Regions from separate parts of the Pararhizobium qamdonense genome, predicted to be linked through region 2. Evidence: predicted binding sites of a transcription regulator. Region 2 holds the regulator's gene; the other holds the start of a gene.
The links. The regulator LexA, encoded in region 2, represses DNA repair genes until DNA is damaged. The targets are predictions, from matches to a motif close to TGTTCNNNNTGTGTTCNG.
Positions count from the first base shown of each region.

Region 1: PYR65_RS25690 (ATP-dependent helicase) is a predicted target of LexA. The motif match lies at 13,272-13,289, and genes of this name have one in related genera.

Region 1 is NZ_CP119568.1:68,888-84,221, reverse strand. Features, by position in the region: partial or broken gene PYR65_RS25750 (hypothetical protein) at 1-70, opposite strand, end outside; partial or broken gene PYR65_RS25745 (error-prone DNA polymerase) at 117-3,376, opposite strand; gene PYR65_RS25740 (Y-family DNA polymerase) at 3,373-4,884, opposite strand; gene PYR65_RS25735 (ImuA family protein) at 4,805-5,554, opposite strand; gene PYR65_RS25730 (hypothetical protein) at 5,844-6,098, shown strand; gene xth (exodeoxyribonuclease III) at 6,155-6,919, opposite strand; gene PYR65_RS25720 (hypothetical protein) at 6,928-7,104, opposite strand; gene ku (non-homologous end joining protein Ku) at 7,303-8,199, shown strand; gene ku (non-homologous end joining protein Ku) at 8,212-9,024, shown strand; gene ligD (non-homologous end-joining DNA ligase) at 9,021-10,055, shown strand; gene ligD (DNA ligase D) at 10,056-12,728, opposite strand; partial or broken gene PYR65_RS25695 (hypothetical protein) at 12,789-13,092, opposite strand; gene PYR65_RS25690 (ATP-dependent helicase) at 13,330-15,334, shown strand, end outside.
Region 2 is NZ_CP119566.1:2,662,200-2,677,533, forward strand. Features, by position in the region: gene sseA (3-mercaptopyruvate sulfurtransferase) at 1-517, opposite strand, end outside; gene PYR65_RS12820 (alanyl-tRNA editing protein) at 522-1,268, opposite strand; gene PYR65_RS12825 (cysteine synthase A) at 1,276-2,316, opposite strand; gene PYR65_RS12830 (ChrR family anti-sigma-E factor) at 2,619-3,266, shown strand; gene PYR65_RS12835 (SDR family NAD(P)-dependent oxidoreductase) at 3,377-4,219, shown strand; gene PYR65_RS12840 (MFS transporter) at 4,235-5,575, opposite strand; gene PYR65_RS12845 (SAM-dependent methyltransferase) at 5,568-6,821, opposite strand; gene PYR65_RS12850 (DUF1365 domain-containing protein) at 6,865-7,719, opposite strand; gene PYR65_RS12855 (NAD(P)/FAD-dependent oxidoreductase) at 7,738-9,081, opposite strand; gene PYR65_RS12860 (cryptochrome/photolyase family protein) at 9,078-10,535, opposite strand; gene PYR65_RS12865 (hypothetical protein) at 10,525-10,683, shown strand; gene PYR65_RS12870 (LysE family translocator) at 10,726-11,358, opposite strand; gene PYR65_RS12875 (winged helix-turn-helix transcriptional regulator) at 11,494-11,940, opposite strand; gene panE (2-dehydropantoate 2-reductase) at 12,064-12,987, shown strand; tRNA gene PYR65_RS12885 (tRNA-Asn) at 13,115-13,189, opposite strand; gene PYR65_RS12890 (hypothetical protein) at 13,411-13,689, shown strand; gene lexA (transcriptional repressor LexA) at 13,996-14,709, shown strand; tRNA gene PYR65_RS12900 (tRNA-Cys) at 14,961-15,034, shown strand; gene PYR65_RS12905 (hypothetical protein) at 15,287-15,334, shown strand, end outside.

The DNA of each region.
Region 1 (15,334 bases), on a different replicon from region 2:
CTTGCGTATAGCCATCGGCAAATCGCTCCAGTGCGCGCTCGAAGGCGTCGTGTGGCGGATCCTTTGTCATTGCCGCAGGATAAGGTGAGACCCGACCACAGACAAGCTGATGACAGTCACTGGAAGTTTCTCGCCTTGACCTTCAAGGTGTCGATATGAAGGTCACGGACAAAAATATCACGGGGTTTCGGTGGCGGTGCCCGGTCTCGTGAATCCCCACTTCCGGCAGAGCCATGGGCAAACTCATCACCGCGGCCCGATGTCAGCCTGAACTCCATGTCTCTGTCCGCAAGGCCGGAGAGATCGCCTGACAAGTCGAGCAACTGCTGGGCGACAAGATGGACGACGTCGCCTTCCCGCTGGATCCGTCCATTGATCGCCATCATCGACGCCCCCAGAACGACCCGGCGCCGCTTCTCAAACAGCTTTGGCCAGACCACGATGTTCGCAGGTCCGGTTTCATCTTCGATCGTGATGAACATCACTCCTTTCGCCGAGCCCGGCTTTTGCCGCACGAGCACCAGTCCCGCCGTCATGACCCAACGACCATCCCGTGCGGTCATGGCCTCCTCGCAGGTCACGATGCTGCGCTTTGCCAAGTCGTTTCGCAGGAACGCAATCGGATGGTCACGAAGGGTCAGCCCGGTATGGCCATAGTCCTCAACCACATTGTGGCCTTCGGTCATCTGCCTGAGCTCGACTTCGGGCTCGTGCTGCTCGGCGATCGTCTGCATCTCCCGATCGGCAGCAGCGGCGAACAAAGGCAGCGGCTCGTCGCGCAACGCCTTGATTGCCCACAGGGCATCGCGTCTCTCAAGATTCAGGGCCGGCCGAAACGCGTCTGCTCTGCAAGTTCGACCAGCGAAGCAGCTGGCACACCCGACCGGCGCCATATGTCGTCGACGGAAGCAAATTCACTGTTCATCTGAGCTGCTACAATCCGGGCGGCGTCCGAGACAGCCAGCCCTCTGACCAGCCGCATGCCCAACCGGACCGCATGTCTCTCGGTATTTCCGATCCGCTCCAGCGTGCAGTCCCAACGGGATTGGTTGACACAGACAGGGCGGATCTCAACGCCATGGGCGCGAGCGCAGCCGACGATCTGGGCGGGGGCATAAAAGCCCATCGGCTGACTATTCAAAAGGGCCGCGCAGAAAACGTCGGGGAAGTGGCACTTCACAAAATTGGACGCATAGGCGATCAGCGCGAAGGAAGCCGCGTGGGATTCCGGAAAGCCATAGGATCCGAACCCCTCGAGCTGGCTGAAGGTCTTTTCAGCGAATTCGGCCGTGTAACCGTTTCGAACCATGCCCGAGACAAGCTTGTCCTTGAACCGGCTGACGCCTCCGGTGAACTTGAACGTCGCCATACTCTTGCGCAACTGATCGGCCTCGCCACCAGTAAACCCGGCGCAGACCATCGCGACCCTCATCGCGCTCTCCTGAAAAAGCGGCACGCCGAGCGTTTTTCCAAGGACAGCTTCCAGTTCCGGCGTCGGATACTCGACCTTTTCCTTGCCCTCCCGCCGGCGCAGGTATGGATGCACCATGTCGCCCTGGATTGGGCCCGGACGCACGATCGCGACCTGGACGACCAAATCGTAAAATGTCCTCGGCTTCAGGCGCGGCAGCATCGCCATCTGCGCCCGGCTCTCGATCTGAAACGTCCCCAGCGTGTCGGCCTTGCGGATCATCGAATAGGTGGCATGATCCTCCTGACGGATTTTGGACAAATCCAGGTCTTCGTCCTTGTGCTCGCAGATAAGTTCGAAGGCTTTGCTCATGCAGGTCAGCATGCCCAAGGCTAACACGTCAACTTTCATGAACTTCAACGCTTCGACGTCGTCTTTATCCCACTCGATAATTTGCCGATCCTTCATGCTGGCCGGCTCAATGGGAACGAGATCGTCAAGGCGGTCATGGGTAAGCACAAAGCCACCCGGATGCTGTCCGAGGTGGCGAGGCGCTCCCATCAATTGCTGCGCCAGCTGCAGAGTCAGCATCAGACGGCGATCATCCGGATTGAGATTGAGCTCTTTCACGTTACGGTCGCTGACTTCTTCCGACCACGACCACATGCCTGACGACAGCGCCTTGATCAAATCTTCTGGCAGGCCCAGCGCCTTGCCCACGTCACGGATCGCCCCCTTTGCGCGATAGCGCGTCACGGTCGCGCAGAGTGCCGCCTTTACCTTGCCATAGGTCTTGTAGATCCATTGGATGACTTCCTCGCGCCTTTCGTGTTCAAAATCGACATCAATGTCCGGCGGCTCGTCCCGCTCCTGGCTGACTAAGCGCTCGAAAAGGAGATCGTTCGTCTCAGGATCAATAGAGGTGACGCCAAGAATGTAGCAAACGGCAGAGTTCGCAGCGGACCCACGTCCCTGGCAGAGAATGCCTTGGCTTTGCGCAAACCGCACGATCGAAAACACCGTGAGGAAGTAAGGCGCGTATTTCATCTTGTTGATCAGGTCGAGCTCATGCCGGACGATCTGCAGCGTCTTTGGCGGCAGGCCCTCCGGATAACGATCAGGCACACATTGCCAGACATAATGTTCGAGCGACTCCTGGGCCGATTTTCCGGGAACGATGGCCTCTTCCGGATACTGGTAGGTCAGTTCCTCGAGCGAAAATTTGCAACGATCGACAATCTCCATCGTTCGCCGCAGCGCTTCCGGATAGCGCGGAAAAAGGCGTTCCATCTCCTCGGGCGGCTTGAGATATCTGTCGGCGTGACGTTCACGCTCGAAACCGACCTCGTCGATCGTGGTGTTGTTGCGGATGCAGGTGACGACGTCCTGCAGTTGCCGCCTTGCTGGCTCGTGAAACAGCACATCGTTGGTGATGACGGTCTTCACCCTGCAGCGCGCGGCTATGTTTGATAGGTCATGCAGCCGCAGTTGATCGTTCGGGCGACGCCGCAAGGACAATGACAGGTAGGCGCGATCCCCAAAAATGTCGGCCATCTTGCGAAGCTGAACCGCGCAGGTATCGTCGGCAATGTCAGGGACGAGGATGGCGAGGAGGTCATCCGCATACATCGCGACATCGTTCAGATGCAGGATGCAGTTGTTCTTACCGCCTCGGCTTTTGCCGAGTGTGATCAGTCGGGTCAGCCTTGAATAGGCGGCCCGGTCGGTCGGATAGACCAGGATCGACATGCCGTCAGCCAGATCGAGGCGGCAGCCGACGACCAGCCGCACGCCGGTTTCGCGCGAGGCCTCGAGTGCACGGACAATCCCGGCAAGCGAGTTGCGATCGACAACTCCAATCGCTTCGATACCCAATTGTTTCGCGGTGACAAACAGCTCCTGCGCCGAACTCGCGCCCCTTAGAAAACTGAAATGGGTGGTCACCTGAAGCTCGGCATATCTCATGTGAAAATTCCCTGTACAAACCACTTGTGAGAACCGGTTTCGCCGTCGACACCGTCCCCGGATCGAAAGATCCAGAGGCGCTCGCCTGCATCATCTTCGACGATGAAGTAATCGCGAACGGCAGCCCATTCGGACGTGCGCTGCCACCATTCGCCAAAGATCCGTTCGGGCCCATCAGCGCTTTTGACCCTTCGGCGTTTGCCGCGCCATGTCACGGACACAGGCGGATGGTCCGGCATCAGCGCAATGACCTCGACCAGTTCTGGATGAGCGAGAAGCCGAACCGGGCGCGGCCATTGATGTGACCAGAAGACGTCGACATCGTCAGCGGTAGCGGCAATACGCCGGACGCTGCGCTCCGGGACGTCGGACGCCACTGGAGCCAAGCGGTAGACCCGTTGGCCGCGGTTACCGAAGATGTCCACGAGAGGCGTGAGATCTTCGCCGACATCCTCAATAAACGACGATGCCGTCTGTGTTTCCTCGAGCAACTCAGACATCACGGCCACGAGGGTCAGCTTCTCGATGCCGAACCCGGGATCGATTTTTTCCGTGCGATCCCTGAACAGCTTGGTGAGCCACGCTACATCCCGTGCGGGCTTTGCCATTCCTGCGCGGATCGCCTGACGGGTGTTGTCAACCTTGTCGATAATGAGATCCGCGCGCCGCACGCCGAGCCCTTGTTTCTGAAGTTCGTCGCAAAGCTGGACGACAAGCCGCCCGACATATTTGTCGATCGTCTCGGCTGCCCCGATCGGTTCCTGGAAAGAGCGACTGACCTCAATCTGCTCGGAACTGCGGATGGGGTCGATCGGCTCACCGGCGCGGCCGAACATCTGGTCCAACCGTCGTCCAATCTCAGGCCCGAAGCGAAGCGTGAGCAGCGCCCGCGGTGTCGCTGAAAGCTCCCCAATTGTGCGAAACCCGAGAGTCCTGAGATCGCCAACAGTCTTTTCCGGGAGCCGCAACAGGCCGACGGGCAAGCGCTCGACGGCTCGCACGGTCTCGCCTCTGGGGATGATGACGGTATCCCGGCAGATCGCACGCGCGCAGGCATGAGCGGCGCCCCATGTGTCGGCGATGGCGACACGCGTCATCAGACCCCTGCCCCTGAACAGATTGGCGATGCCCGTCAGCGTTGGAAGCTCCCCGCCCCGAAGGTGATCGGCCCCTTCGGTGTCCATGACGATACCGTCGGAAGCATCGACGGCGACGATGGGCGAATACTGGGTCAACGCCCATAATGTGATCCTTTCGAGTGCCGCAGCATCGGCTCGTGGATCTGCGTCGATCATGAGGAGCCCTTGGAACAGGGCTTGGGCTTTCGCGGCTGGCATGCCAATCCGGACACCTGCCTTCTTTGCAGAAGCATCGGCCGCAGACACCCAGCGTTTCGATCCGCTCTTTGCAATCACGGCAATGGCCTGCTCAACCGGAATGGCGGGATCGGCGCGACGAATGCGATCCGTCGACAGATCGGGAAGGTAGATCGATACGACCCTGGTCATCACACGCTCCAACGATAAACTCAGCACACTCGCCTGCACGCGATCTCATCAACTCCAGCAACCAGGTTGCCCGTCCAACGCCGGGCACGGGCAATGCTACCGACGGCAGCGCGCTTACGCGCCATCTTGTGGTCGACGCGGTCGGCTGGCCAAAATCGTTGGCCTCAGACTGGCGGCGCCATCTGCGAACGACGAGGGCAAGGCTTCCCTTCTTTTCGGCCGCAAGCTGAAGGCGCCTGCTTGCCAACATCGGCAGGCGGACGACTTCCCCCACAACGGCGCCGAGGCCACCATAGGATAAGGCTTCTTCCATGGACGTAAGCACGTCCTCTTGCCTGTCGCCCTCGACAAATATGACCCGGTTTGCATTCAGGCCGGCCTGCGCAAGCGCCGGGAAAAACAGATCCGGTCGCGTCAGACACCAGACGATCTTGCCCTTCGTACGCGCAGCGACCCCGGCAACAAACAGGGCAGCCGCTGCTCCATCGACCGTACCCGCACCACCGCCTGCGAACTCATGGAGCGCACCACGCATAAGACCCCCTCCTGGCAGCATGGTGTCGATTTCGTCAACGCCGAATGGCAGGCAGCCGGATTGCTTCGCAGGGCCACTTTGCAGCGCGATGCGGGTACGAAGATCGGCTATGACGTGCTCTCGCGCAGCCGTCATCGGTCACGGAATCCTCTAGGTTCGTGTTCTCTTCATGGACGACATCATGCCGCTTTTAACAATTGAAGTTCACGTTCTGTTCCTTCATAACCAGAGAGTCAACAGTGTGAAAAATAGGAATATCGTCCTCAACATTTGGGAAAAAATAGATTCGTAAAGCGAATCATACCGATAACATCCACAGACAGGCGTCTGGCATGGTTCAAATAAATTTGGGGACGATGGAATTGCACGACCATGGTTTGAACAACGTCCCTTTGTTACGCCCGATGGTGGGAGCAGAGCAGCGATGAGCCGTGCGAACATTGAAGCGGTGCGTCTGACCTCCACCCTGCGCCAGATCCGCGACCCTGTCATCGACGTGGAGTGTCGACCATGCGGCCGGATGGGAAGCTATGTCAGAGCGGAACTTGTCAAAAAACATGGGGCCGGCATCACGCTCGCGCGCCTGCGGCGGATGTCGGCGCTCGGCTGCGACCGTCTCGTTCATCCCGACGGCGACCAATGCGGGAAAAGCTTTCCATGTCTTGCAAAGTTCAAATAGACCGGACTGTCTGAACAGGGCAACGGACCTCGCCGCCGAACGATCTCCCGACCACGTTAGAGCTCTATCCACACCGGGGCGTGATCGCTCGTATGATCCCAGCCTCTCACCGATTTATCGACGCCATATCGCTTGAGATCTGCGGCGAGCGCCCGGCTCAAGAGGAAATGGTCGATACGAAGACCGGCATCTCGCGCGAAGGCATTTCGGAAATAAGCCCAGAACGTATAAATGCGCTCGTCGGGATGAAGATGCCGGATGGCGTCCGTCCACCCTTGCGCGACCAAGTCGGCATAGGCCGCCTTTACTTCCGGACGAAACAGCGCGTCGTCGGTCCAGCGTTCTGGTTTGTAGACATCAAGGTCGGTGGGCATGACGTTGAAGTCGCCAACCAATGCGACAGGGACGTCCAGCTCCAACAGTTCCGCCGCATAGGACTGCAACCGCTCGAACCAGCGCAGCTTGTAATCGAACTTGGGTCCTGGAGCCGGATTGCCGTTCGGGAGGTAGAGGCAGCCGACGATCATTCCGTCGACGGCCGCCTCGATATACCGACTGTGGCCATCGTCGGGATCGCCGGGAAGGCCACGTCGCGTCTCGATCGGTTCCCTGTCTCGCGCAAGGATAGCCACGCCGTTCCAGGATTTTTGCCCGTGCCAGATCGCGCCGTAGCCGGCGCGTTCAATCTCCTTGCGGGGAAACTTGTCGTTGGGTGTCTTCAGTTCCTGCAGACACACATCCGGCTCTGCCTCCTCAAGCCAGCGGAGCAGCACGTCGAGGCGGCCGTTGATGCCGTTGACATTGTAGGTTGCGAGTTTCACCGAAGGGGTCAGCGCCTGCGATCGCCCTTGTCGCCCTCGGCGGGTTTCGCATCATTCTTGGCATCGTGGCGGGCGTCGGCGGAAAGAGACCGCGAGACATCGACGCTCTCCTCGAACTTGCCGTCTTCATCACGGCGCACATAACGCTTGTCAGTACCGGTATTGATCAATTCGCGCTTGCTCATAGCCGACTCCTCTAGGGTTGCTGTCCCCAATAAACGCGCGTCACCGACAAAAGATGCATTTGAATCAGGACTCTAGGCAAGACTCGCCAAACGCGAACAGCTCCGGTGCTAAGTCATTGAAAATGATTCGTTTTGCCTCGGAACGATTCGGCAGCTCATTCCGTTGAATCGCGTCGGTTGTACAGGAGTGCGCGTATCATGGTTGCCCCAAGAGCGAATTGGAAAGGCTTCATCAAGTTCGGAGAGGTGTCCTGTGCCGTTGCGCTTTACACGGCCGCGTCCTCGTCGGAGCGCATCGCGTTCAACACGCTGAACCGGGCAACCGGCAATAGAGTAAAGCGCGAGTTCGTCGATACCGAGACCGGTGATCCGGTCGAGCGGGATGATCAGGTCAAAGGTTACGAGGTCGAAAACGGCCAGTACATCGTGCTTGAGCCAGAGGAAGTTGCAGCGGCGGTCCCCAAGAGCGACAAGACGCTCAAGATACTGTCCTTCATTCCCTGCTCGGAAATCGACAACGTCTATTTCGACAAGCCCTACTATCTGACGCCGGACAAGATGGGCACTGATGCCTATGTGCTTCTCCGCGACGGCATGAAGGCCGCCAAGGTCGCGGCCATTGCCCAGACGGTGCTGTTCCGCCGCCTGCGTACCGTCTTGATCCGCGCGCATGGCAACGGACTGATCGCATCAACACTGAACTTCGACTACGAAGTCCGCTCCTCCGAAGACGCGTTTGAAGACCTGCCGGACATGAAGAGTGATCCGGGACTGCTCGAAGTTGCCGAACTGATCATCGGCAAAAAGAAGGGCAGTTTCGACGCCAGCACATTCGACGACCGCTACGAGGAGGCGGTGGCCGAACTCGTCAAAGCCAAGATCGAGGGTCGATCGCTACCGAAGAAAAAGGCACCGGTCGTTTCGAAGTCGAGTGATCTGCTTCAAGCTTTGCGCGAGAGTGCTGGCCTTGGCGCCAAGGAGGAGAAACCCAAGCGGGCGGCGGCCAATGCCAATAAGGGTGCCGGTCGCGCGAAAGCCAAACCCGCTACCGCAAAGGCGAAAACCGCAGCAGCACCAGTCCGCCGCGCCGGTTGATAGGAGACACCCATGGCCGTTCGTCCTTACTGGAAGGGTTACCTGAAACTCTCCCTCGTCAATTGCCCGGTGCAAATGATGCCGGCAACATCCGAAAGCGAGAAGGTTCGGTTTCATACGCTCAATCGCGAAACCCAGAACCGTGTCGTCAGCCACTACGTAGACTCCGTCACGGGCAAGGACGTCAAGGAAGACGACGAGGTCAAGGGCTACCAGCGCGGTGAGGACGAGTACATCATTCTCGAAGACGACGAGCTTGAGAACGTCGCGCTCGACAGCACCCGGACGATCGATATCTCGACCTTTACAAAACGCGACACCATCGAGTGGATCTGGCTCGATACGCCCTACTACCTCTCCCCGAACGAGATCGTCGCTCAGGAGGCGTTCTCGGTTATCCGCGATGCCATGGCTTCGCAGGATATGGTCGGCATTTCTCGCCTGGTGATTTCAAGGCGCGAACGCGCCGTCATGCTGGAGCCACGCGGCAAGGGTATCGTTCTATGGACCTTGCGCTACGGTGATGAGGTCCGCGACGAGGACAGCTATTTTGAGAGTATTGGCGATGACAAAGCTGATTCAGACCTGATGCCGCTCATTCAGCAGCTCATCAAAAACAAGACGCAGCATTGGGATGCGACGATGGTCGTCGATCCGGTGCAGGATCGTCTGCTCGACATCATCAAGGCAAAGAAAAAGGCCATGAAAAAACCGGCGAAAGCCAAGACCAAGACGCCAGCGTCCTCCCCCGCGCCCAGCAACGTCATCAACATCATGGATGCCCTGAAGAAATCCGTTGCCGCCGAAACCCGGACCAACCGATGAAGCAACGCGCCAAACCGCTGTTGCAGGATAATCAGGCCGCCCAGTCAAAACCGCGCAGACGGCGCGATCCGGCGCAGCCCAATCTACCCTTCGATCCGATGCCGGACCGTGTCGAGCCTTGCCTCGCTATGTTGAAACCAACAGTGCCAAGCGGGCCGGATTGGGCGTTCGAGATCAAATCGGATGGCTACAGACTTGCCATCCATATCGAGCCGAAGGGGGTGCGGATCATCACCCGCGGCGGCCACGACTGGACCCACCGTTTTCCGGCCATTGCCGACGCAGCTGGCAAGCTCGGCGTTGGAACCGCAATTCTGGATGGTGAAGCCGTTGTACTCAACGATGAAGGACACTCCGATTTCGGCGCGTTGCAGCGTTCGCTCGGCGGCCGAGGTGGAAAGCGGGAGTCCACGGAGTCAGTGCTCTTTGCCTTCGATCTTCTCTATTTCGATGGCCACGACCTCACGGGCACCGAACTTGCGGTCCGGCGCCATCTGCTAGAGGATCTGCTGGAAGGCGCGGGAACCACGATCCGGCTGTCGGAGGAGGTTGGCGGCGATGGCGGCGACCTTCTGGAAAATGCCCGTTCCCTCGGTCTCGAAGGCATTATTGCCAAGCGCCGGGACAGCACCTACAGATCCGGCCGCAATGGCGATTGGCTGAAAATCAAATGTATCCAGAGCGAAAGTTTCATCGTCGTCGGCTATGAGCGGTCGGCATCCGCCCGTAGCGGCTTGGGCAGCCTGTTGCTTGCCGCTTGTCGCGGTACCGACTGGGTTTCCGTTGGGGCCGTCGGGACTGGCTTCAAGGAAAAAGACGCTGTCAACTTGAAGTCCACGCTCGATAAACTTCGGACCAAAATGCCGGCCGTGCCGCTGAAGGGAAAGAATCTTGTGTTTGCGCAACCGACATTGATTGCGGAAATCGAGTTTCGCGGCTGGACCGACGACGGCAGTTTGCGTCACGCATCCTACAAAGGTCTCCGCGAGGTTCAGGACAATGCGGCCATATTCGATATGTCCGACCGCTGATCAGGCAGCCGCCTTCTTCGCCTTAGTCAGCCGTTTAATCGCCAGCTCCAGCGGTCTTTGACCATCGCAGTAGTCTTGCCAGGCCGTGCTCCTCTTGATGAGGTCCGGCACGGTCCGGATGGTAAAACGTGCGGGATCAAGGCCTGACTTCACCTGCGTCCAATTGAGCGGCATGGACACGGTCGCCCCCGGCCGTGCCCGCGGCGATAAAGGCGCCACGGCCGTCGCCATGCGGTCATTGCGCAGATAGTCGAGAAAGATCCGACCCTCGCGCTGGTTCTTTGCCATCTTGATTAGATACAGGTCCGGATTGTCGCGTGCCATCTCCTGGCAGACGTCATGGGCAAAGCCCTTCGCCTCATCCCAGCTGAGCTTCTTGCCTTTCGGCACAGCCAGAGGCGTGACGACATGCAGGCCCTTGCCACCCGTTGTCTTGCAGAAACTGACGAGCCCCAACTCTTCCAGCCGATCGCGGATTTCGCGTGCGGCCTCGACGACCGTGTCAAATTCCACATCGGGGCCGGGATCAAGGTCAAAGACCAGACGGCCGGGGACTTCCGGCTGGCCAGGTTCGCAATTCCAGGGATGCAACTCGATGCCGCCGATCTGTGCAATTGCCGCAAGACCTTCGACCCGATCGATCTGGAGATAGGGCTTCTTGTCACCGAAGACGGTCACAAGTTCCAACAGGTTCGAGGTGCCTGGCATGGCATGGCGCTGAAAGAATTGCTCGCCACCGACACCATCAGGTGTTCGAATGATCGAACAGGGTCGGCCCTTGATATGGTCGATCAGCCACGAGCCAACCGCTTCGTGGTAGCGCGCCAGATCGACCTTGGTGACCGGCTCCCCGTCGCCGGCATCCGGCCAAAGCGCCTTTTCCGGGCTGGAGATCATCACCCCCATGACCTCTTCCTTTGCACCTTTGCGCAAGCGCTTAGCCGGTGGCCTGTCGGTCTCGGGATCAGGGACATCCGCCTTCGAGGGAGACGCCGGTTCGTCGGCCTCGACCTCCGCCGCTGGCTTGTCTTCGCGCAGGCCTTTGAAGGCGCCTTGCCGGACCTGGCCATCGGCGGTCCAGCCGGCGAACTCGATTTCGGCGACAAGCTCCGGCTTCAGCCAGACAATATTCGCAGTCTTCTTCGGTGCGCCGATCCCGGTGAACGGCGATTTGGACGTTTCCATTTCCTGAAGCTTAGGGAGCAAAGATTCGACGGTCTTGGCACCATAGCCCGTGCCTACCCGGCCGACATAGACGAAATGGTCGCCACGATTGACGCCAACAAGCAGTGAGCGGAATTTGCCGTTGGTCTTGGCATAGGCACCGATCACCACTTCATGGCCGGCGCGGCATTTTGACTTTGCCCAGGTATCGGTCCGGCCCGACCGGTAGGGTGCATCAGCCTGCTTGGAGACAATGCCCTCGAGAGACAGGCGGCAGGCTGATTTCAGCACAGCGTCGCCACCCGTCTCGAAATGTTCGACGAAGCGCAGACGAGCGTCCTCGCCGCCATCCGATAGGAGGGCTTGCAGCCGTTCCTTGCGCTCGGTGAGCGGCAGCTCCCGCAGGTCTTCACCTCCAACGAACAGCAAATCGAAAGCGAAATAGACGAGATCGCCTGTCTTGCCCTCTGATAGCGCCGCCTGAAGTGCTGCGAAGTCCGGTGCGCCCTGTTCGTCGAGCGCACAGATTTCACCGTCGATCATGCAGTCGGGAAGTACCGAAGCCGCCTTGACGATGGCGGGCCATTTGGCCGTCCAATCCAGGCCCTTGCGGGTTTTGAGCGTAACCTCACCTCCCTCGATGCGCATCTGGATTCGGTAGCCGTCGAACTTGATCTCATGGATCCAGCCACGCGCTGACGGTGGACGCGAAAGGTTGTCGCACAGCTGCGGCGCAATGAAGTCGGGCATCTCGGATTTGGCACGTTGCGCAACAGACGGCTTTCTCTTCGTCGTTTTAGCTTTCACTGCGGTCTTTGTCCCGGCTTTGCGCTCTTCAGCCGCAAGACCATGATTGCTGTCCCAGATAGCGTCGGCTTCGACCGCCCCACCCTCCAGCATGAACGGCTTAGGTTTTTTCCCCTTGCCAGCAGCGATGGCGTCCATCGTCCGGCCCGATGCGACCGATGTGTCGTTGTCATCGAGGATTGCTGCGCCATTCTCGTGAACGGCCGCCTCGTCGCGATGTTTGATCAGAAGCCAGTTGGTGCGTTTGCCGCCATCGCGGTCATGGCGCATGCGCACGAGAACGAAGCTGCCATGGAGCCGGTCGCCCTCCAAGGTGAACTTGAAATCGCCCTTGGCGAGCGCCTCCTCGGGCGTCTTATTTCCCTCCGGCTCCCAGTAGCCGCGATCCCACAGCATGACAGTGCCACCGCCGTACTGACCTTTCGGAATTGTGCCTTCAAAGTCGCCGTAGTCGAGCGGGTGATCTTCGACCTCGACGGCCAGGCGCTTGTCGTGTGGATCGAGCGAAGGACCTTTGGTCACCGCCCAGGATTTGAATACGCCGTCGAGTTCGAGCCGGAGATCATAGTGCAGCCGCGTCGCATCGTGCTTCTGGATCACGAAACGCCGGCGGTTCGACGGCTTGACATGAGCCTCACCACTCGGCTCGGCTGTCTTCTTGAAATCGCGCTTGGCGCGGTAAGTCGAAAGAGTGTCTGCCATTGGTTCGCTATCCTGATACGCAAACGATACTGGGTTCGGCGTGATGCCGCGACGGAACCATCAGCGGCCGGAAACCAGAATTGCTGCAGCCTCGCCCAGGCTGCGCTGAACGGCGGCAATCTGGCTGGAAGTCGGCAGAGACTTCGATCTCTCCGCCAAGCGGCGCATCGCGGCGAGCACCGTCTTCATGGGAGGCATCCCCGCCGGATGGAGACGTTCCGGCCGTGTTTTGGGATGTGGCTGACTGGATGAAGATGTCCGGCCTTGATATGCTGTGCTGCTGAACGAGGTGCTCGACCGCAAGATCAGCTGCTGCGCGGGTATCGAAAGTCGCTTTAATCGTTGTGGTGCTGTCGTCGGCCATGGGTCTGTCTCCGCTTTGGTGAGGTCACAGTACACAACGCTTTGGCTTGCCGTTGGTTTCGATTCGCATTCGATACAAAGGGTGTTCGACGGTTCTCAGCAGGAATCGCTATGGGATGCGAGAGCGCCCCGCCCCTAACTCTGCAAATGCCATCTTCCCAACCTGCTTTCTCGATTGTATGTTCCGTATTTGTTCGGAGCAAGAGTTGTCCCGACCCGACCTGTCAATCGAGCGTTCATGGCCGCATATCTTGAAAAACTGAACGAGCAGCAGCGGCAGGCTGTGGAACACGGTATTGGGCTGGCGGACGGACAGGTCGCGGGACCGCTGCTGATCATCGCGGGCGCCGGATCCGGCAAGACCAACACTTTGGCGCACCGGGTCGCCCATCTGGTCGTCAATGGCGCCGATCCTCGGCGCATTCTGCTAATGACGTTTTCACGGCGTGCCGCCTCCGAAATGTCGCGCCGCGTTGAGCGGATCTGCAAACAGGTGCTTGGCGCCAATTCCGGCGTACTCACCGACGCGCTTTCCTGGTCCGGGACGTTCCATGGAATCGGCGCGCGGTTGCTGCGGATCTATGCCGAGCAGATCGGGCTGAACGTGGATTTCACCATCCACGACCGCGAAGACAGCGCCGACCTGATGAATCTTTCCCGCCACGAGCTCGGATTGTCCAAGACTGAAAACCGCTTTCCAACCAAGGGCACGTGCCTGTCGATCTATTCGCGCGCGGTCAATTCGCAGACGCCGCTGAACGACATTCTTCGCCAGCACTATCCATGGGTGGGCAGTTGGGAAGAACAGCTGAAGCAATTGTTCGCAACTTATGTCGAGGCCAAGCAGGTTCAGAACGTGCTCGATTACGACGATCTGCTGCTGTATTGGGCGCAGATGGTCAGCGACCCCGATCTTGCCGACGATATCGGCAATCGCTTCGACCATGTCATGGTCGACGAATACCAGGATACCAATAAGCTGCAGTCCTCGGTGCTGATGGCGCTCAAACCGGGCGGTCGTGGCCTGACCGTGGTCGGCGACGATGCCCAGTCGATCTATTCGTTCCGGGCAGCGACGGTTCGCAACATTCTTGATTTCCCGTCTTCCTTCAGCCCAGCCGCCGACATAATCACGCTTGATCGCAACTACCGCTCGACACAGCCGATCCTGGCTGCGGCCAATGGCGTCATCGATCTGGCGCGCGAGCGCTTCACCAAGAACCTGTGGACCGAGCGGCAATCGCTGGATCGACCGAAGCTCGTCACCGTCAAGGACGAGACGGAACAGGCGAACTTCATTGTCGACCAGGTGCTTGCCAATCGCGAGACTGGCATGACGCTGAAGAACCAGGCCGTGCTGTTTCGCACATCCAGTCATAGCGGTCCGCTCGAAGTTGAACTCACCCGCCGCAACATTCCATTCGTCAAATTTGGTGGCCTGAAATTTCTCGACAGTGCCCATGTGAAGGACATGCTGGCGGTGCTGCGGTTCGCGCAGAACCCACGCGACCGTGTCGCAGGCTTCCGGCTGCTGCAGATGCTGCCGGGCATCGGGCCGAAGACGGCCGGCAACATTCTCGAGACGATCGCGGCCGACCCTGAACCTTTGCTGGCCCTTGCCGAAATCCCGCCTCCGCCCAAGACCGGCGAAGACTGGACTTCCTTCGTCCAGTTGCTCGCAAACCTGCGCAAGGCCGAAGATGGCTGGCCTTTGGATATTGGGCAGGCACGCCTTTGGTATGAGCCGCATCTCGACCGCATCCATGAGAATGCCGACACCCGCAAGGCCGACCTGTTGCAGCTCGAACAGATCGCCAGTGGATACCCCTCGCGCGAGCGCTTCCTGACCGAACTGACACTTGATCCGCCAGATGCCACCAGCGACCAGGCGGGGGTGCCGCTGCTCGACGAGGATTATCTGATCTTGTCGACCATTCATTCGGCCAAGGGCCAGGAATGGCGTGCGGTCTTCATGCTCAATGTTGTCGACGGCTGTATACCGTCGGATCTTGGAACCGGCACCAGCCAGGAACTCGAGGAAGAGCGTCGGCTGCTTTATGTCGCCATGACACGCGCCAGGGATCAACTGGCCCTGATCACGCCGCAGCGGTTTTTTACCCATGGGCAGAACGTTCAAGGGGATCGGCACGTTTATGCAGCGAGGACGCGGTTCGTCCCGGCAACCCTGCTCCAATTCTTCGAGACGACGACCTGGCCGAAGGTTTCAGCAACTGCATCTGAGC
Region 2 (15,334 bases):
TCTGGCGGGAACCAGATTCGACGATGTCGCGCATCTGCGCAAACGAGGTGACGGCGTCCGCATCGAACTGCGGATGCAATGTTGCCGGCGCAGGCACCGGGACCTCGGTGGTGACAGGACGGCCCTCGGCCTTCCAGCCGTCGAAACCGCCGTCCAGCACGAAGACAGACTTTGCGCCCATCGTGCGCAGCAGCCACCAGACGCGCGGTGCGGTGAAGATGCCGGGGCCGTCGTAGACCACAATCGTGTCGGTCTCGCTGATGCCAAGTTCGCCGACGGACGCGGCAAACGATTCGGGCGAGGGGATGGTGTGGGGCAGGCCGCTGGTCAGGTCGGCAATGGCGTCCTGGTCGTAGAAGACGGCGCCGGGAATATGGCCAGCAGCGTATTCAGCTTTCGGATCCCGCTTCTGTGCCGGCAGGTACCAGGCGGCATCGAGGATCTTGACGGACGAATCGGCGAGCCGCTGCTCAAGCCAGTCGGCGGAAACGACGAAAGCGCTTTTCTGTTCGGTCATCGATTTACTCTCCGGTGGATGTGGCGTCCGGCGTGCCGAATCGGATGCGGAAACGCCGGTTTTCCTTGCCCTTCTTTTCGATCTTGGCGATGTAGACAGCGCCGACCTCCTGGGTCTCGGAGACATGCGTGCCGCCGCAGGGCTGGCTGTCAACAGACGCGTTGTCACCGATGCAGACCAAGCTGACCCGGCCAAGACCGATCGGCGGGCGGACATTCTTCGATTTGACGATATCGGGATTGGCAGCCAATTCCGCGTCGGTGATCCATTGCAGATAGATCGGGTGGTTGCCATCGACAAGCGCCATCATCGCTGCAGTCACCGCGTCCTTGTCGATGGTTTCGCTCATGTCGAAATCGACGCGGCTCTCGTCCTCGCCAACGGCCGCACCGGTGATCGGAAACTGGCAGACGACGGAGAGCAGGTGGCAGGCCGTATGCATGCGCATCAGCTTGTAGCGGCGCGGCCAGTCGATATGCAGCACCAGCTTTTCGCCAACCAGCACGGGCGGTTGTTCGGCTGCCGGAACATGGATGATGATGTCCTTGGTATCGCCATGACGGGTGGTGGCGACTTCGATGCGGCTGCCGTCGGCGCGCTCGAAAAAGCCGCTATCGCCGGGCTGTCCGCCCGACGTTGCGTAAAAACAGGTCTGATCGAGTGTGATGCCGCCGTCTTCCCGAATTCCCGTGACGATCGCCTCCGTGGTTGAAAGGTAGAAATCGTCGCGAAAAAGGGCAGTCGTTGTCATGAGATGCTTATCCGGCGGGTTCGTATGGGACTGTTATTCCGGAATTGCGCGTCAGCCAGGCCGGTACGGGAAGGCCTTTGGACTTCAGAAATGCCGGATTGAACAGTTTCGACTGATAGCGGTTACCATAGTCGCAGAGGATCGTCACGATGGTATGTCCCGGTCCCAGATCTTTTGCCAGCCGAATGGCGCCGGCAATGTTGATACCCGTCGAGCCGCCGAGGCAGAGACCTTCTTTTTCAACGAGATCGAAGACCAGCTGAACGGCTTCGGCATCCGGAATCTGATAGGCGAAATCCGGCGTGAACCCCTCCAGATTTGCGGTGATGCGGCCCTGTCCGATGCCCTCGGTGATCGACGAGCCCTCCGACTTCAGTTCGCCATGGGCGTAGAAATTGTAGAGTGCTGCCCCTTCCGGATCGGCGATACCGATCTTGATGTCCGGGTTCTTCTGTTTCAGGCCGAGCGCGACGCCCGCCAGCGTGCCGCCGGAACCGACCGCGCAGATGAAGCCATCGACCTTGCCATCGGTATCGCGCCAGATTTCCGCCGCCGTGGTTTCCACATGGGCATCGCGGTTGGCGACATTGTCGAACTGGTTGGCCCAGATCGCGCCATTCGGCTCGGTCTTAGCCAACTCCGCGGCAAGACGGCCGGACAGTTTCACGTAATTGTTGGGGTTCTTGTAGGCGACAGCGGGAACCTCGATGAGTTCGGCGCCGAGAAGCCGCAGCGCATCCTTCTTTTCCTCGCTCTGTGTCTCGGGGATGACGATCACCGTGCGATAGCCGAGCGCCTGGGCGACAAGCGCCAGACCAATACCGGTATTGCCGGCCGTGCCTTCGACGATCACGCCGCCCGGCCGCAACGCTCCGGACTTTTCGGCATGGCGGATGATCGAGAGTGCTGCGCGATCCTTGATCGACTGGCCCGGATTGAGAAACTCCGCCTTGCCGAGAATGGTGCATCCGGTTGCCTCAGATGCGCCCTTGAGGTGGATCAGCGGCGTGTTGCCGATGGCATCGAGAACGGAAGGCAGAACGGGCATGATAAAACCTCTTGGCTGCGAATGGTTGCGCAGGGGAACCCTGGCGCCGGTGACAATTTTAACGGGACATGCAGGAACTGCCTAAGCCACATAAATGCGGGCAGCGCAACATGCCGTAATGCTAGCGTCTTTTCGCCCTACACACGCGTTGAAGCAAGAAATAGCGTTTCAACCCGGCGCTGTCGCGGGCAAAATTGACCCAAAATAGCCAGGGGCGTTTCGTTGACACGGTGATCCATTTGTTGCCCCTTGGCGTAATGGGGCAATCGTTTCCGTTACGGCAAAACAGGTGAAGACAATCTATGGCTGATTTTCAGCTGGATACAGTGGACGCCCTGATGGCACGCTATGCAGCCGGCATTCTGCCGGAACCGGCACGCGTTCTCGTCGAGGCACATCTCGAAATGCAAGCCGCCAACAGGCCCAAGGTCGCCGAGTTTGAAACGGTTGCCGGTGATATTCTGGAGCAGATGGAGCCGGTGTCTCTGACGTCGCGGGACGAGGCGCTGAGAGCCATATTTTCCGCTGCCCCTCTACGCCTGGCGGATGCGTCACCGCAGCAGCCCGTCACCGCATTTTTCCCCAAGGCAATCCGCGATTTTGCCGGGTTCGATGCAGCAGACATTCCCTGGAAGAGAAAGCTTCCGGGGTTCAAGGAATACAGTCTTGGAAAAATCGACGGTTGCGATGTCAGCTTCTTCTGGCTGAAGCCCGGACGAACCGTTCCAGCCCATACGCATGAGGGCTACGAGCTGTCGCTGGTTCTCGACGGCGCCTTCAACGATACGCGCGGACGCTTCGTCAAGGGTGACATTTCGGTGGCGGACGAGAGCATCGACCATCGTCCCGTGGCGGAGGCCGAATGCCCTTGCATCGGTTTTGCCGTCTCCCAGGCGCCGCTGAAACTGACCGGTTCATGGCGGCAGTTGCTGGGCGACATGATCGGTTGATCATTCTGCCGAACAATGGCCCGAATGCGGGAACAAACTCAATTTCAATGCGTATTGTTTGGTGATCCCAAAGTTTCGGGCTCCGCAATGAAGCAGCGAAAGGAAATCCCATGACCGATTTTGTCGCACACCCCGAGATGGGTCTGGCCTGGGTCACGGGAGCAAGTTCCGGCATCGGCCGCGCCCTGGCGCTGCGGCTGGTCAAGGACGGTTTCAATGTGGTCGTTACCGCGCGCGATCATGAAAAATTGGTCAAGCTGCAGCATGAATCTCCTGGTCCCGGCAAGATCATCGTGCTTGATGGCGATGTCACCGATCCGCGGGACATGGAACGGATTCTGGCTGCGATCGAGTATGAGCACGGGCCTATGGCGCTCGCCGTCTTGAATGCCGGCGTCTATGTGGCTGTTCACGGCGAGGACCTGCATCGGGAGGATTTTGAAAAGACGTTCGCCGTCAATCTGCATGGAACCGTCAACTGTCTGCTGCCGGCCGTGCGGCATATGAAGGCGAGGGGGCATGGCCAGATCGCCATCGTCTCTTCCGTGACCGGCTATGGTGGCCTGCCGACCAGTGCGGCCTATGGTGCGACCAAGGCGGCGTTGATCAACATGGCGGAAAGCCTGAAGTTCGATCTCGATAAGGTCGGCGTCCGCCTGCAGATCATCAATCCCGGCTTTGTCGAAACGGACGCGACGGCAAAGAACGAGTTCCCGATGCCGGCCCTTGTCAGCGCCGAAGTGGCTGCCGACCGGATTGCGGACGGCCTGAAATCCAGCGGCTTCGAGATTACCTTTCCCAAGCGTTTCACCTATGTGATGAAACTCATCAACCTCTTGCCCTACGGCCTGTATTTCTGGCTGGTCAACCGGGCCACGGGATGGAGGACGCGGCCGCTGGTCACAGGCGCTCCTCCCGTCGAGATCCTGGAGCGGGATCCGCAGGCGGTGTGATGGTCGCAGCCGCACTCATTGGCGGATGCGTGATTGCAGGGTCTTCTGCGCCGCCTCGTCCAGCGGAAAATTCCACATCAGGGCGATCGCTGCGAGTTTGAGCGCAATGGGAACCCAGGCATAGATCGCGGCCAACGCAAACAGCGCGGTTTCGGTATTCTGTGCCGCAGGAGCCGGATCAAAGCCGAAAACGCTGAGCAGCGGAAAGACGATGCCGACGCCTACCGCCAGCGACAGCTTTGTCGCAAGTCCCCAGGCCGCGAAATAAAAGCCACTGCGCTGATCGCCTGACTCTGCGGTATCGGCGTCAATGACGTCAGCCTGGATCGATGCCGGGAGTGTCAGATCGAGACCGAGCAGTAGCCCGGTGAGGGCACAGATTAGCGCGAAGGACACAAGTGCGCCCGCTGGTAGCAGCGGTGCGGCAGAAAAGATCACGCAGGCGGCGATCATGGCGATTGCCCATGCCCGGTGCTTGCCGAGCCTTCGCGCCATCAGCGCGGCAAGCGGGATGCCCGCGACGGCGCTCAGGAAATAGAGAAACAGCAGCGGTCCGCGCATATCCGGCAGTTGCAGCCGTGCCGAGACAAAATAGAGAAACAAAGTCGCCGGAATGCCGTTAGCAAGACCGTTCAGAAAGAAGGCAGCAATCAGCCGCAGGAACGGCCGGTTGCGGCCGAGATAGGAAAGCGCCTGCCGCAGCGGCAGGGGCTTTCGCGTCAGGTTGGCGGGTTCCGGAACGATCCATATGGTCAGACCGCCGAAAGCGAGAAGCGTCACCGCGACCGTGATGCCAAGGACCGCGAGGCCGGAAAATCCGCGCTGTTTAAACCCGATGGCGAAGGGAAGCACGATCGCAATGAGAGTGCCAGCGAGCGTCAAGCCTTCCCGCGCCGAGGTCAGCCGCGTGCGGCCATGATAATCGGAGACGAGTTCGGCGCCCCAGGCGGAATAGGGCACGACGGCGAGCGTGAAACCCAGCGATGTCAGCATGCCCCACACCGTCAGCCACGCAATTCCTGCGCCGTCCGCAGGCCAATAGAGCATGAGCGCCGAGAGCGCGGCAACAGGCAAGGATATCAGGAAAAGCAGCCGGCGGCGGCCGAAGCTCGGATTGATCCGGTCGGCCGCATAGCCCGCCAATGGATCGGTTATCGCATCGAACAGGCGCACCAGCAAAAGCGCCCAGCCGACCGAGGCAATCGGCAGGCCCAGCGTTTCGCTATAATAGGTTGGAACGAGAGAATAAAGCGGAAGGCCCAGCGCTGCGAGCGGCGCTGCGGGCAGGGCATAGGCAAACAGCATCCGGCGGCTGACCGGCGTTCCGGCGCCGCCGCCGGTTGCGGGATTATTCATACACGATCTGTCGGACGTCGATGTTCTTTGCCCTGAAACCGGCTTCGCAATAGAACAGGTAGAACTCCCAGAGCCGCTTGAAGCGGATATCGAAGCCGAGCGGTTCGACTTTGTCCCAGACGCTCCAGAAGCGTTCGCGCCATTCGGCAAGTGTGCGGGCATAATCGAGCCCGAAGCCGAAATCGCCGCTGATCTTCAAACCCACCTTGCGTCCGAGTTCGATCAGATGTTCGCGGGTCGGCAGCATGCCGCCGGGAAAGACGTATTTCTGGATGAAATCGGGATTTGCGCGGTATTCCTCGTAAGCTTCCGGCTTGATGGTGATGATCTGCAAGGCAGCCTTGCCACCCGGCTTCAGGCAGCGTTGCAACTGCGAAAAATAAGCAGGCCAGTATTTTTCGCCGACGGCCTCGAACATTTCGATGGAGACGATCCGGTCATATACGCCCGTCTCGTCGCGATAATCCTGGAATTTGATATCGACCTTATCGGAAAGACCAGCGTTTTTCATGCGCTCGTTGGCGAAGGCCAGCTGTTCGCGGCTGATCGTCAGCCCCGTCACCTTGCAGCCGATTTCGCTGGCCGCATATTCGGCAAACCCACCCCAGCCGCAGCCGATCTCCAGCACATGATGGCCGGCCTTGATGCCGGCGGCATCGGCCAGCGCCTTATATTTGGCGCGCTGGGCCGATTGCAGGTCGTTGGCACCCGTGGAATAGAGCGCGGAGGAATAGGTCATCGTCGGATCGAGCCATTCCTTGTAGAAGGCGTTGCCGAGATCGTAATGGGCGGAAATGTTCTTTTTCGATCCGGATTTCGTGTTGGCATTCATCCAGTGGCGGAATTTTTCGACAAGCCGCAGCACGCCGCGCGCGCCATTGGAAAAATTACGGCCGACATCTGTATTGACGAGAAAGAGTTCGAGAAACGCCCCGACATCCGGGCTATCCCAGTCGCCGTCCATATAGCTTTCAGCAACGGCGATCGTGCCGCCGGTCAGCGCGCGCTGTGGTAAATTCCAGTTGTGCAAGGTAATGGACGCGACGGGACCCTGCGCCTTGCCTTTGATCACCACCGTGCGGCTATCCGGCAATGTCAGCTTCAGACATCCCGCCTGCATATGCACAAGTCCGCGCAGCACCATCTGAGCTTTTGCGGGTAATCCTTTGACAATGCGTGATAAATTCTCAGCTGAAAGACGCTCGCCGTCCTTCGGGTCACAATAACCGGTGCCTGCTGGGCTCATTCGACAGATCCTCCGCAATCATTGCTCTTGACACAAAATAACCTCATTCCGCCGGACCGCCAACCTGGGATTCATGAGAAAAACCATGGCTTGTCCTTCGGCCCTGCTTCCAGGCGCTCGTCGGTTCGGGCGCTTGCGGCCGCGGGATATAGCGGACGCCTTTGATCCAGAGCTTCAACGCCTCCCAGTGAATCCCTGCAACGATCTTGAGTGTAAGATGCGGGATGCGTGCAACAAGACGCAAAATCTTGCCTGTTTTCAACGGCACCTGCACACCCGAAAAGGTGGCCGCCAGCAAGGGCCCTTCGGTGTCGGTTTCCAGAATACGCCAGCGGATCTCCTCTCCGGGCGGGAGCATGCGAAACTGATAGCGCATGGCCATCGGAATGAACGGCGAGACATGAAACAGCTTGTCGCATTGCTGGCGGATGCCGGCATCCGAAACGTCGCCGGGTCCGATCGGGCAGACATAGGTATGGCGCTCGCCGAACGTGTTGCGGACCTCATAGACCATGGCACTCAGCGTGCCATCGTCCGCATAGGCATAGTAGACAGAGAGAGGATTGAAGACGAGGCCGAGGATGCGCGGGTAGCACACCAGAAGCACACGCGCCGGCCGCACCGCCAGGCCATTCTGCGCCAGGAGATCGTCGATATAGCTGCGCAGCGAAAGGCCATCCTTGCGGGTATGGTCCTTTTCATGGAACGAGAGAAGATTGCGGCGGTTGACCGAAAAGACTGCGCTCAAGCGGTCCGCTTCGTCCAGCCGGTCGAGATCGACCATCAGCGAAAACACGTCATAGCTGAACCTGTGACCGACAGGCTTCATCCGCTGGTGCATGACCTGGCCGGAAAAGAGCACCGCCGCTTGCGCGGGTGGCGCTCCGTTCTTTGCCATGTGCGAGCCGGGACGCATTTACTCCGCCGCCTCCTTGAAGATTGAGGAAACCTGCTCACGCCATGGAATGATGCCGCCAAGGGCTTCGGCTGCGGCAAGGCCGGATGACAGGCCGTCCTCATGGAAACCGTACCCTGTCCAGGCACCGGCAAAGAAGGTGTTGTTGTCGCCTTGAATGGATTTCAGATCGCGCTGGGCAGCCATCGAGCGGGCGTCGAACTGCGGATGATCATAGGAGAATTCGGCAAAGACCTTGTCCGCAGCCGGCTCACGCTCCGGATTGAGGGTGACGAACAGCGGGTGCTGCGGCGCGATCCCCTGAAGGCGGTTCATCCAGTAGCTGACGGCAACACCCTGCGATCCGCAGGGTTTGGTCGAGCGCAGATAGTTCCACGATGCCCAGACCTTCGGGCGTTTCGGCATCAATGCCGTGTCCCGGTGGAGAATGACGCGATTGGCATGATAGGGCACTGCCGACAGAAGCGCGCGCTCTGCTGGTGTCGGATCCGATAGCATCGCCAGCGCCTGGTTGCTGTGGGCGGCGATGATCACCTTGTCGAAGACTTTCGTTGCACCCTGCGTGTCGGTGATGATGACCCGGCCGTCTTCCCGCCGCAGCGAGCGCACGCCGCAGCCGAGATGGACGCGGTCACCCAGCGGCTGCAGAAGCTTGTGCAGATAGTTGCGGCTGCCGCCGGTTACCGTGCGCCAAGGATGCGGCTTGGAATAGATCAGGCGATGGTTGTCGAAGAACTGGATGAAATTTTCGGCCGGAAATTCCAGCATCTTCGCTGTCGGCGACGACCAGATCGCCGCCGCCATCGGCGCAAGATAATTGTTGGTGAAACCGGGTGAAAAACCGCGCCAGTTGAGATAATCGCCGATCGACATCGCCTGAAGCAGGCCGGCACTGCGGTCTTCCAGGCAAATGCGGTTGAAGCGCAGGATTTCGCGCAGCATCATTAGAAAGGACGGGCGGACAAGATTGCGCTTCTGGGCAAACACGGTTGCCAGATTGTCGCCGCTCCATTCCAGCCGGCCATGATCCAGCGAGACGGAAAAGCTCATGTCGCTCTTGTGCGTCGTCACGTCCAGCTCGGCAAACAAGGCCGTGAGATTGGGATAATTGGCCTCGTTATAGACGATGAAGCCGGTATCGACCGACAGCGGCGTACCGTCATAGTCGATATCAACCGTGGCCGTGTGCCCGCCCGCCCGCTCGTCCTTCTCGTAAAGCGTGACATCATGGACGGGATTGAGCGCCCATGCGGCGGAGCTGCCGGAAACGCCGGAGCCGATCACGGCGATCGACAGACGGCGGCCGGGAGAATGGTGGGGACCATGGGAAAAGGGGGCGTTCATGCTGCGTCCTTGATCTTGTTATAGGCAGCAAGAGCGCGATCGCGCGCCTTTGCGTGGTCCACGAGAGGCTGGGGATAGGTTTGTCCAAGCGTCACACCGGCGGTCTTCAAAACCGCTTCGGGCGCCTCGAACGGACGGTGTACGAATTTTGCAGGCAGGTCCTGCAGTTCCGGCACGAAGGTTTTGACGTAGATGCCGTCGGGATCGAACTTTTCGCCCTGCAGGATCGGATTGAAGACCCGGAAAAACGGCGAGGCATCGGCACCGCTTCCCGCGACCCACTGCCAGCTTGCCGCATTGGAGGCCGGGTCCGCATCCACCAGCGTGTCGCGAAACCAGGCTTCGCCGCGCCGCCAGTCGATCAAAAGATCCTTGATCAGGAAGGACGCCGCAATCATCCGGACGCGATTGTGCATCGTGCCGTGCCGCCAGAGCTGCCGCATCCCGGCATCGACGACGGGATAACCGGTCTCGCCCTTTGTCCATCGATCAAAGGCATCCGACGTTCCCGACCAGGCGAAGGCATCATATTTCCGGTTGAGATTTTCGCGCGGCAGATCGGGGTTATGAAAGAGCAGATGATAGGAAAAATCGCGCCAGGCGAGTTCCTTGCGAAAGGTGATCACGTCGTCAGCGGGAACATTGTGCAGGTTGCGCGTCGCATGCCAGATGCGGGCAGGGGAAATTTCCCCCATGGCGAGATAGGGCGAGAGGCCGGACGTACCATCGACCGACGGCAGGTCGCGCCGGGTCTTGTAGCCGGACATCCCATCATCGACGAAGGCCTCCAGCCGTTCCAGCGCTGCCGCTTCCCCAGGGGTCCAGACTTCGGAAAAACTCTTTGCCCAATCCGGCTTTTGCGGCAGAAGTTTCCAGCTGGCGAGATCATTGCTTGCGGGCCACCGATCCGGTGCTGCCAGCTTTTCCGGCCGGTCGAGAGGATGGTCCGGCTCTCCCGCTGCCTCGAGCGCCCGCCAGAACGGGGTGTAGACTTTGTATGGCGTTCCCGATCCCGTCTTCAATCGCAGCGGCTCGTGCAGAAGCTGTCCGGCGAAGCTTTTCACCGTAACGCCCTGATCAGACAGCTGGTCTTTCAGGGGCGTATCGACCGCGATCCCCTTCGGATCGTAGCGGCGGTTCCAATAGATGTCCGAAGCACCAGTCTCATTAATCAGGTCAGCGAGCGCCGTATCAGGTTTGCCGCTGCGCAGAACGAGCCGGCTGCCGATGCTATCCAGATCCGCCTCAAGGCTTTTCAGAGAATGATGCAGCCACCAGCCCTGCGCGGCACCCAGTGGCCCATTTTCACTGTCTGCCGGTTCGCGGATATAAACGGGAATGATATCGCGACCGGTCTGCGCAGCGGCATGCAAGGCATGGTTATCGCCGAGCCGCAGGTCCTTGCGAAACCAGACGATAATCGGAGTGCCTGAGGAATTACCGTTGTTTTTCATCACTATCCGCGCTTCGTATCCAACGTCTTTACTTACGCAGATACGGATGCGGCGGATCAAAGGTTTCGCGAAGAAAGCTATTTATTTCATTGTTTTGCGGGAAATGCCGGCATCGCTGCCGCAGCACGCGATCACCAATGAAGCGTGATAAAGGCTGCTCGCACTCGCCTCAAAACAAACTTCTGCCGCATCAGCTCTTCTGGAGTGCCAGATGCGTGCCTAGGCCAATAAGCATGGTACCGCCGGCGCGCTGCAGCAGACGCTGGGCGCCGCTCGAGCGCCGCAGCCGTGTCATCACCGCCCCCGCAAGGAAGACGCAGACGAGATCGGCGGATGAAAAGATCAGGTTGACGATCGCTCCGAGGATTGCGAGCTGCAACCAGACCGGAAAGACAGCGGAGGGATCGACGAATTGCGGCAGGAAGGCCACGAAGAAAATCGCGGTTTTCGGATTGAGAACCTCGACCGTGACGCTCTCGAAAAATGCCCGGCGGCCCGATTTCGGCTCGATGCCGGGCAGGGCGTCGTCGCCCTCCACCTTGGCGCAAAACAGCGAGATACCGAGCCAGACAAGATAGGCAGCACCGGCCAGTTTCACGATGAGATACAGCGCCGGCACGGCGTGAAACAGGATGGAAAGACCCGCTGCTGCGGCAAGAACATGGGCATAGCCGCCAATATGGATACCGAGCGCCGCCATCAGTCCCGACCAGCGGCCGCGCGCAATGGTTTGTGCCGCAGCGTAGAGCATCGCCGGCCCCGGAATATAGGCAAAGACTGCGGTGGTCGCGATGAAGGCAATCAGCAACTCGATCGGCGGCATTGTCTGCTCCTGGTTAGGTTTGCACCCTATACAACAGGATTTTCAAAAAGTCGCGTCTGGCAAGCAGCGCTGCCGAGCCCAGGCCTCGCCGCTTAGCAAGGTCTTTGTAAACTGTCTCCCCGGAGAGTTTGGCGCTCACCTTATGGCAACTCGCAGGGACATATCTTCGGGAACGAGCGCGCGGCCGTCCTCAGCGAGGACACGAAGGGGCTGTGGCGGAGCACCGGTGACCGTGTCGATCATCTCGGACATCTCCTCGCCATCCTGAAAGAGCTGCTCTTGTCCCCATTGACGCAGCGCCAGGATCACGACCAGCAGCCGGCGGCCCTTGTCTGTCAGGTGGTATTCATTGCGGTCGGGCCGCAAACGCGATGGCTCCAGCCGCATGATGCCGTCGTCGACCAGCTTTCGAAGCCGTGTGCTCAGGACGTTCTTCGCCAGGCCGAGGCTCTGTTGAAAATCGCTGAAGCGGCAAGCGCCCCGTAATGCATCGCGAACGAGCAGCAGCGTCCACCAATCGCCGACCGTATCCAGAGACCGGGCGACGGGGCAACGCGCATGTCCAAAACTCTTTCTCCGCATCTCGCATCCGCCTTTCGAAAATCACCGTGCGTTCACGGTTGTATTTTTAAACCCTGTGGATAAAGATACAGAGGTTGTATCATGAAACCGTAAACACAACCCCTGGCGATAAGGACAGAGCCAATGCGCATGCTCGTGGTGGGAGCCGGTTCGACCGGCGGATATTTCGGGGGCAGGTTGGCTGCGGCCGGCAAGGATGTGACCTTCCTCGTCCGGCCTGCTCGTGCCGAACAGTTGCGAAGGACCGGCCTTCAGATCGTCAGCCCGGCCGGGGACCTCTCGATCAAGCCTCAGCTGCTCACGGCAGGGGAGATTTCGGCACCGTTTGATATCGTTCTGCTCGCGGTCAAGGCGTTCTCGCTGGCGGCGACAGTGGAGGACTTTGCGCCGGCGGTGGGACCGAACACGTTGATTTTGCCGGTTTTGAACGGCATGAAGCACATGGATGTGCTTTCCGCGCGGTTTGGCGCGGAACGTCTGGCGGGATGCGTCTGCAAGATTGCGACGGTGCTGGACCAGGAGGGACGTATCGCTCACCTGGCGCCGTTCCATGACCTGTTTTATGGCGAGCGCGATGGGGCGCTAACGGACCGGATGGCGGCCATTGACGCGTTCATGAAAGGGGCGGGCTTCGACGCGCGCCTGTCGTCCTCGATCGAACGGGAAATGTGGGAGAAGTGGATTCTTCTGGCTTCGCTTGGGGCGATCAATTGCCTGATGCGCGGGGCTGTCGGTGATATCGCCGCAGCACCCGGAGGTGCTGAGTTTGCCGCAAGCCTGCTCGACGAGGCCGTCGCGACCGTTCGCGCAGTTGGGACCGCGCCAAGCGATGCGTTTGTGGCTGCGGCCAGGGACCAGCTCACGCGGCAGGGATCGACGCAGACATCGTCCATGTACCGCGACCTGAAGCAGGCAAAGCGGATCGAAGCCGAGCAGATCGTCGGCGATCTCGTGCGGCGCGCCCGCGAGGCGCAGATTGCGACGCCGCTTCTGAGCGCTGCCTTCGCCAACCTGTCGATCTACCAGTCGGGCTTGGCTGCGGAATGACGATAGCTGCTGACAGGGAGGCGTCCGTACGCCGACCAACCTGAACCGACACGCCACGCGGCAAAACCTCTTTCTGATTGGCCTTGAATCGAAAAGCCTTCGCATCGCTGCGAAGGCTTTATGAATTTGGCTCCCCGGGCCGGATTCGAACCGGCGACCTGTCGATTAACAGTCGAATGCTCTACCGCTGAGCTACCAGGGATCATCTGCGGCGGTGTGTGCTGCAGAAGTGAGGCTGCTAATACAAATGCTTTTCCGATTTGCCAAGCGGTTTTTCAAAAAAAACGCACAATCTTGTCAGACTGTGGAGAACTTCCCATCTGAAGGGAGCACCGCTTTCCAGATGGTGCGCAAGCCAACCCCTTGACGCTAATGGATTGCGCTATGATGGGCGCGCAATTGACTCTGAGACAGGTGAAATGAATGGCAGGCTCGCAAAAAACGAAAAAATTCGGCATCGATGCCCGGACCCATGAACTGATTATCGGCTCATGGCGGATGCGGCTGCCGCAATCGCGTTTGTTGCGCATCACCATCGGCGTCGCTCTGATCTTTGGCGGCATTTTGGGATTCCTTCCTATCCTTGGGTTCTGGATGGTGCCTCTAGGTTTGCTGGTGCTGTCCCACGATCTCGCCTTCGTGCGGCGCCGGCGGCGTAAGCTTTCGGTCTGGTGGGCGCGCAAATGGCAGCCGTCCAACTAGGACGAGGCGCTGACGATCAAAGCGCACCGGCTTGATGCGAGAGACCTCCGTCGGTCAGTGCACCGTTTTTGACAGGCAACTCCTATTTGCAGTTGCGCACCTCACGCGCAAAAAAATCGCTCAATCCGCGAAACGCATGCGCGTGATCGCAATTTTACCGAGTCGGCCTCATGACACACCACAGCCGGCCTGCGAAATCGCCTTCCATCCTTGAAATCGTTCAATGAATTTTAAGCACTTGCGGAACACATATGGAACAGATAGTGTTCGTTCTTGATTTGTTTCTCGATTCTGGAGTGATCGTTCATGCTGACCCGCAAGCAACAGGAACTGCTTCTGTTCATTCACGAAAGAATGAAGGAATCGGGGGTACCGCCGTCCTTTGACGAAATGAAGGATGCACTGGACCTTGCGTCGAAATCCGGCATCCACCGGTTGATTACAGCACTTGAAGAGCGCGGCTTCATCCGGCGCCTGCCCAACCGGGCAAGAGCGCTTGAGGTGATCAAGCTGCCGGAAGCCTATTCCACCAGCCTGCAGCCCAAGCGCGGCTTTTCGCCCAGCGTCATCCAGGGAAGCCTGGGCGCACAGCCGGCGCCGCCTCCGGCACCCGTCAAGACCGCAGCCAATAGTGACACCGTCTCCATTCCCGTCATGGGCAGGATCGCGGCCGGCGTGCCGATCTCCGCGATCCAGAATAACACTCATGATATTTCCGTGCCTCTCGAAATGGTCGGTGCCGGCGAGCACTATGCGCTTGAAGTGCGCGGCGATTCGATGATCGAGGCCGGCATTCTGGATGGCGACACGGTCATCATCCGCAATACCAATAGCGCCAGCCCAGGCGAGATCATCGTTGCGCTTGTCGATGACGAGGAAGCGACGCTGAAGCGGTTTCGCCGGAAGGGCGCTTCGATTGCGCTGGAAGCCGCCAATCCTGCGTATGAGACGCGCATCTTCGGGCCGGACCGGGTCAAGATTCAGGGGAAACTGGTCGGATTGATCCGCCGGTATCATTGATTGCATCGTCGATCGTTTTTTGATGGAAACGCGGCAATCCCAACGGCTGGCATTGCCCGATCATAAATGGCAGGTGCGCAACGGTCTGATCCAGGATATGGGGCAGGGACGTGCGCAGCTTCAGACTGTGGAAGACTGGCTCGGGAACGTCCGTTGGCAAATTAACACGGACGTTTTTCAGAAATATCCTCTTGCGATTTGTTTGGGATCATTCTAAACCGCCGCCACAGTTCGATGATTTGAGCTGACGAGGCCTCGTGGCGGAGTGGTGACGCAGAGGACTGCAAATCCTTGCACCCCGGTTCAATTCCGGGCGAGGCCTCCAAATTTTCCATATTTCAATATGATACAGGGTGCCGACAACGGCACCCTTTATTTTCTTGTCGCTCCATGTTGCAAGGCACTTCCCGTAATTTTCAAGGGTTTCAATCTGATGACCGCGCCTCCATGCAACATGCGAATCGAAGGTCATCGGGATTCAAGGGGATAAAGGGTACAACACGTATTGCGGAGTGCATCTTCAGCGTAAGCTCATGAGGAATGATGCGAAAGCGCGAGTGCCAGGCGGAGGCAGCGAATGAAAGTTTTTTCAGCCACTGACACCAATCCCGCTTTGGCTTCTGCA